DNA from 3 places in the Bradyrhizobium sp. CB2312 genome. Region 3 is predicted to be linked to each of the others. Evidence: predicted binding sites of a transcription regulator. Region 3 holds the regulator's gene; each other region holds the start of a gene.
What was found. Region 3 encodes LexA, which represses DNA repair genes until DNA is damaged. Its sites were predicted from a motif close to TGTTCNNNNTGTGTTCNG; they were not measured.
Positions count from the first base shown of each region.

Region 1: a site for LexA is predicted at 871-888, ahead of ruvC (crossover junction endodeoxyribonuclease RuvC). Genes of this name have one in related genera too.
Region 2: a site for LexA is predicted at 1,166-1,183, ahead of rmuC (DNA recombination protein RmuC). Genes of this name have one in related genera too.

Region 1 is NZ_CP121668.1:8,999,445-9,001,709, reverse strand. It holds gene QA642_RS42940 (YebC/PmpR family DNA-binding transcriptional regulator) at 1-692, shown strand, start outside; gene ruvC (crossover junction endodeoxyribonuclease RuvC) at 919-1,446, shown strand; gene ruvA (Holliday junction branch migration protein RuvA) at 1,443-2,060, shown strand; gene ruvB (Holliday junction branch migration DNA helicase RuvB) at 2,057-2,265, shown strand, end outside.
Region 2 is NZ_CP121668.1:795,249-797,513, forward strand. It holds gene rmuC (DNA recombination protein RmuC) at 1-1,134, opposite strand, end outside; gene def (peptide deformylase) at 1,306-1,833, shown strand; gene fmt (methionyl-tRNA formyltransferase) at 2,027-2,265, shown strand, end outside.
Region 3 is NZ_CP121668.1:4,839,405-4,841,669, reverse strand. It holds gene glp (gephyrin-like molybdotransferase Glp) at 1-841, shown strand, start outside; gene lexA (transcriptional repressor LexA) at 1,018-1,719, shown strand; gene QA642_RS23765 (hypothetical protein) at 1,916-2,128, shown strand.

The sequences.
Region 1 (2,265 bases), 4.2 Mb from region 3:
CGCAGAAGTCGAAGCTGTTCGGCAAGCTGGCGCGCGAAATCACCGTCGCCGCCAAGCTCGGCACGCCTGACCCGAACATGAACCCGCGCCTGCGCGCCGCCGTGATCGCCGCGCGGCAGGAGAACATGCCGAAGGACAATATCGAGCGCGCCATCAAGAAGGCGCTCGGCAGCGACGGCGAGAACTATGACGAGATCCGCTACGAGGGCTACGGCCCGGGCGGTGTCGCCGTCATCGTCGAGGCGCTGACCGACAACCGCAACCGCGCCGCCTCCGACATCCGCTCCTTCTTCACCAAGTCGGGCGGCAATCTCGGCGAAACCGGCTCGGTCTCCTTCATGTTCGACCGCACCGGCATCATCGAGTACGACCGCAGCGTCGCCGATGACGACGCGGTGCTCGATGCCGCGATCGAGGCCGGCGCCGACGACGTCGTCTCCGGCGAAGGCGGCCACGAGATCTACGCCTCGACCGAGAGCTATCGCGACGTCGCCAAGGCGCTGGAGGCCAAGTTCGGCGAGCCGCGCAAGGCCGCGCTGATCTGGAAGCCGCAGAACACGGTCGCCGTCGACGACGAGACCGGCGAGAAGCTGCTCAAGCTGATGGACCTGCTCAACGAGCACGACGACGTCCAGAACGTCTATGCCAATTTCGAGGTGTCGGACGCGCTGATGGCGAAGATGGGCGGGTAGGCCGTCCGGTAGCCTCATCCACCGCTGTCATCGCCCGCGAAAGCGGGCGATCCAGTACTCCGAGACGCCTGAGGGGTACGGATAGGCCGCGGCGTACTGGATACCCCGCTTTCGCGGGGTATGATTGCGGAATGCAGGGCGGATGCCATCCGACCATCTGCCTTTCCCCTGTTACTTCCGTTCTGTTTCTGTTTCCCCCATCGCAGCCAGCCGCTATCACTGGCCCATGACCGCGCTCCCGATTCGTGGCCCCGTTCGCATCATCGGCATCGACCCCGGCCTGCGCCGCACCGGCTGGGGCGTGATCGAGGCTGAGGGCAATCGTTTGATCTACGTCGCCTGCGGTTCGGTGGAACCGCCGGACGATTTGCCGCTGTCGAGCCGACTGCTCGCGATCCACGAGGAGCTCGCTTCCGTCCTGTCCAGCCACCAGCCGATGGAAGCAGCGGTCGAGCAGACCTTTGTAAACAAGGACGGCGTCGCGACACTGAAGCTCGGCCAGGCCCGCGGCGTCGCCATGCTGGCGCCCGCAATGTTCGGCATCTCTGTCGCCGAATACGCGCCGAACCAGGTCAAGAAGACCGTGGTCGGCGCCGGTCACGCCGACAAGCAACAGATCGCGATGATGCTGAAGATATTGCTGCCGAAAGCCGAGCCGCCGTCCGCGGACGCCGCCGACGCGCTCGCCATCGCGATCACCCACGCCCACCACCGCCAAAGCACGGCGCTCAGGCTGAAGGTGGCGGGGTTATGATCGGCAAGCTCAAGGGCCTGATCGATTCCTACGGCGAGGATTTTGTGATTCTCGACGTCGGCGGCGTCGGCTATCAGGTGCACTGCTCGTCGCGCACGCTGCAGCATCTGCCCTCGCCCGGCGAAGCCGCCGTGCTGTCGATCGAGACCTATGTCCGCGAGGACCAGATAAAACTGTTCGGCTTCCGCACCGATCAGGAGCGCGAGTGGTTTCGCCTGCTCCAGACCGTGCAGGGCGTCGGCGCCAAGGTCGCGCTCGCGGTGCTCGGCACGTTGGTGCCGGCCGATCTCGCCAACGCCATTGCGCTGCGCGACAAGGCCGCGGTGGCGCGTACGCCCGGCGTCGGACCCAAGGTCGCCGAGCGCATCGTCACCGAATTGAAGGACAAGGCGCCGGCCTTTGCCAATGTCGATCCGGCCGTGGTTCATCTTGCCGGTGCCGTCGACGACCAGCGCGCGCCGCGCCCCGTTGCGGATGCGATCTCCGCCCTGGTCAATCTGGGTTATGGCCAGCCGCAGGCCGCCGCGGCCATCGCGTCAGCCTCGCGCAGCGCGGGTGAAGGCGCCGAGACCGCGCAGCTCATTCGCCTCGGCCTGAAGGAGCTCGCGAAGTGAGCGACCCCAAGGCCAATCGCATGGTCTCGCCCGAGCGCCGCAGCGACGATGTCGGCGACACTGCGCTGCGACCGCAATCGCTGTCCGACTTCGTCGGCCAGCAGCAGGCGCGCAAGAACCTCTCGATCTTCATCGAGGCGGCGCGCAAGCGTGGCGAGGCGCTCGATCACGTGCTGTTCGTCGGTCCGCCCGGCCTCGGCAAGAC
Region 2 (2,265 bases), 4.0 Mb from region 3:
TTCCGGCGCATCGCTCTTGCTGAAATCGAGCTCCTCGATCCGCCCGGCACGTTTCTCGATCTTGTCGGCGGAAATCAGCACTTGGCGGACGTCCTCGTTCACGTCGGCAAAATGCTTTTGCAGCTTCAGCACGCGATCCCTGAGACGTCCCAGATCGTCGCCGAGCTTGATCACCTCGGTGCGGATCTGGTCGGCGGCATCGCGCATGCGCGCGTCCTTCATGATCTGCTGCATCACCTGGATCGCCAGCATCAGGAGCGAGGGCGACACCAGCACTACGCGGGCGCGATAGGCCTTCTGGATCACGTCGTCGAAACCGTCATGGATTTCCGCATAGACCGATTCCGACGGCACGAACATCAACGCCATCTCCTGGGTCTCGCCGGCGACGAGATATTTTTCGGCGATGTCGCTGACATGCTTCATCACGTCGCCGCGCAGCCGCTGCGTGGCGACGCGCCGCTCCTCGTCGGTGCGGGCGTCGTGCAGCGCCGTCATCGCTTCCAGCGGAAATTTGGCATCGATGCAGAGCGGACGCTGGTCGGGCAGGAACACGACACAGTCGGGCCGCTTGCCGGTCGAGAGCGTGAACTGGAACTCGTAGGAGCCTTTGGGAAGGCCGTCCTGGACGATCGCCTCCATCCGCGCCTGGCCGAAGGCGCCGCGCGACTGCTTGTTGGCGAGGACATCGCGCAAGGTCGTCACCTGCGTGGTGAGGTCGGTGAGGTTCTTGTGCGCGTTGTCGATGATGCCGAGCCGCTCGTGCAGCGCGCGCAGGCTCTCCATGGTGTTGCGGGTCGAATGTTCCATGGACTGGCCGACGCGGTGGGTCACCGAATCCAGCCGCTCGTTGACCGCCCGCGCCATCTCGGCCTGGCGGCCGGCCAGCGCCTGGGTCATGGCATCGACCCGGCCGGAGGCTTCAGCTTGGGCGTGCAGCACCTGGGCGAGGCGCTCCTCGAGCTCGTCGGCCCGGATCGCGTGGGCCATCGCGAGTTCCGCGCCGCGCCGTCCCGAGCGCGCGATCACGACCGCAATCACAACCAGCAGGATGAGGACCAGCGCGCCGAAGCCGATCAGCGCATCGATGGTGCGCACCGGCCAGTCGCCGGCCATGAAAATGATCTCGTTCATGCCAGCCCTTCTATCCGATTCGCGTCCGGTCGCGAACGAAGGGGGAACGTTTTCGGTAAAGAAACCCTTAAGTTTTATGGTTAACGAAACCTGAAGCTTTATCGTGAGCGGAGCGTGAACCGGGTTCCTGGCCGCATTGACCGCATCCGGCGCGCGGCTTAAATCGCCGCCATGGCTCTACGAGAAATCATCATTCTGCCCGACAAGCAGCTGCGCCTGGTCTCCAAGCCGATCGAGAAGGTCACGCCGGAGATCCGCAAGCTTGCCGACGACATGTTCGAGACCATGTACGACGCGCCCGGCATCGGGCTTGCGGCGATCCAGGTCGCGCAGCCGCTGCGGCTGATCACCATGGACCTCGCCAAGCCCAACCCGGACGGCGAGACCAAGCCGGAGCCGCGCGTGTTCATCAACCCCGAGATCATCGCCTCGTCCGAGGAGCTGTCCATTTACGAGGAAGGCTGCCTCTCGATTCCCGAATATTACGAGGAGGTCGAGCGCCCTGCGAAGGTGCGGGTGCGTTTCACCGATCTCGACGGCAAGCTGCACGAAGAGGATGCCGAAGGCCTCTACGCCACCTGCATCCAGCATGAGATCGATCATCTCAACGGCGTGCTGTTCGTCGACTATTTGTCGAAGCTCAAGCGCGACCGCGTCATCAAGAAATTCGAGAAAGCCGCCAAGCGCGCGGGGGAGTGAGTCATCGGAGCCGCCCCACCCTCGGTGCGCTCCCTCCCCCCTTGCGGGGGAGGGCGGGGGAGAGGGGTAGCCCAGCAAAAGTTCTAACGGGGACGAGAACCAATCCGCGCTCAAGCAGAGAGAGCGCGTCGTGTGGCACCCCTCTCCCTAGCCCTCCCCCGCAAGGGGGGAGGGAACGCAGCGAGTTCTGTTGATGCCCCTCCGTCTGATCTTCATGGGCACGCCCGATTTCTCCGTGCCGACGCTGCTCGAGCTGGTCGCGCACGGCCACGAGATCGTGGCCGTTTGCACCCGTGCGCCGAAACCCGGCGGGCGTCGCGGCCTGCAATTGCAGCCGACTCCAGTTGAAGAAGCCGCGCGAAAGCTGGGCGTGCCCGTGCTGACGCCGAAGACGCTGAAGACACCGGAAGCGCTGGAAGAATTCCGCGCCTT
Region 3 (2,265 bases):
AACGGCCGTGACGGGGCGACACATCCGCCCGGCCGGCGTCGATTTCCGCGCGGGCGACGTGCTGCTGCGCAAGGGTATCCGGCTGACCGAGCGCGACCTCGCGCTCGCCGCCGGCATGAATCACCCGCTTCTGCCCGTCCGCCGCCGCCCGAAAGTCGCGATTCTCGCCACCGGCGACGAGCTGGTGATGCCGGGCACCACGCCTGGCCCCGGCCAGATCGTCTATTCCAACGGTTACGCCCTGCACGCGCTCGCCCGCAGTGAGGGCGCCGATACCGTCGATCTCGGTGTTGCCGCTGATACCCTGGACGCCACCACCGCGGGCATCCGCCGCGCCCGCGAGAGCGGCGCCGACATCCTGATCACCACCGGCGGCGCCTCGGTCGGCGACCACGATCTGGTCCAGCAAGCGCTGAAGGCCGAGGGCATCGCGATGACGTTCTGGAAGATCGCGATGCGGCCCGGCAAGCCGATGATGCATGGACACCTGGCGGCGATGCGCGTGATCGGCCTGCCCGGCAACCCCGTGTCATCCTATGTGTGTGCCTTCCTGTTCATGGTGCCTCTGATTCGCGCGCTGTCGGGCCGTTCCGTGATTCACCATCGCCGCGAGCGCGCGGTGCTCGGCCGCGATGTCGGCGCCAACGACCAGCGCGAGGATTATCTGCGCGCCCGCCTGGAGACGCGCGACGACGGCACGTTGATCGCCCTTCCCGTCAATCACCAGGATTCCTCGCTGCTTGCGAATCTCGCTGCGGCACAGGCACTTCTCGTGCGCGCGCCGTTCGCGCCGAAGGCCGAAGCCGGCACACCTTGCGAGGTGCTGCGCCTGCCGGTCTGAACGCGCAGGCCACACGCGTGGCGCGAACTTTGTCGCGTTCACGGTAAATTAAGCAGTTGCGGAACATGTATCGAACATATAGTGTCCGTTCATGATTTGTTTCGAGCATGCAGCGACTTATCGCTGAATTCATCGTCTCGGAATCGAACGACATCAACCGGGGGATTTTGGTCGAGATGTTAACGCGCAAACAGTACGAGCTCCTGCGGTTCATCAGCGAGCGACTGAAGGAAAGCGGCGTGCCGCCATCCTTCGACGAGATGAAGGACGCGCTCGACCTGCGCTCGAAATCAGGCATCCATCGCCTGATCACCGCGCTCGAGGAGCGCGGCTTCATCCGCCGCCTGCCCAACCGCGCCCGCGCCATCGAGGTGATCAAGCTGCCTGAGCTGCAGGCCGCCGCCGGCAATCGTCGCGGCTTCACGCCGAGCGTCATCGAGGGCAACCTCGGCAAGGTCCGCACGACCTCCAGCCCGCCCGCGGACGAGGGCGAGCGTCCCGTCGCGGTGCCCGTGATGGGCCGTATCGCGGCCGGCACGCCGATCGAGGCGTTGCAGACCCGCAGCCACACCATTAGCGTCCCGCCCGACATGCTCGGCTCTGGCGAGCACTACGCGCTCGAAGTGCGCGGCGATTCCATGGTGGAAGCCGGCATACTCGACGGCGACATGGCGCTGATCCAGCGCAACGAGAGCGCCGACACCGGCGACATCGTGGTGGCGCTGATCGACGACGAGGAAGCGACCTTGAAGCGCTTCCGCCGCCGCGGCGCCTCGATCGCGCTCGAGCCCGCCAATGCGGCCTATGAGGTACGCATCCTGCCGCCGAACCGGGTCAAGATTCAGGGCAAGCTGATCGGGCTTTATCGGAAGTACTGATACCGGAAGTACTGAGCGCGCTGTCCGCGCGCTTCGATCGGCATCGCCGACCAGAGATCGGAGCGGATGATTGTCCGCTCGCGCTGGATAGTCTTTCTGGTTTCGCGCAGATTATCCGGCCCCTCCCCCGGCGCTACATCCTCGCCACGCCGCACGAAGCAGCACGGCTTCGGCTGCGAAGGTTCGAGGAGACCTCATGCGCAAGATCATCCTGAGCACAGTAGCCGCGGTGCTGGTCGCAGCATCAGCGTCGCAAGCCGTTGCCGCACCATCGCACCGCCATGTCCGCAAGGACGTGGCCAAGGAGACTGCAATGAGCGAGCAAGTCCGAAACGCGCGCAATGCGCTGACGCAACCGTCACAAGCGGTCTGGCCATATTCCGGCTGGTCGGCGCCGGCTGGCCGCTGACACCCCCACCGAATGCACGAAAGCAGACTTTGTTCCCAGCGGATTCGGGAAAGATAATGTGATCGCACGCTGCGGCAGCGAGCCGCAGATTTGCCTACAACCGCGCAGACGCTATTATGCTTCCACTCTGATAGAGG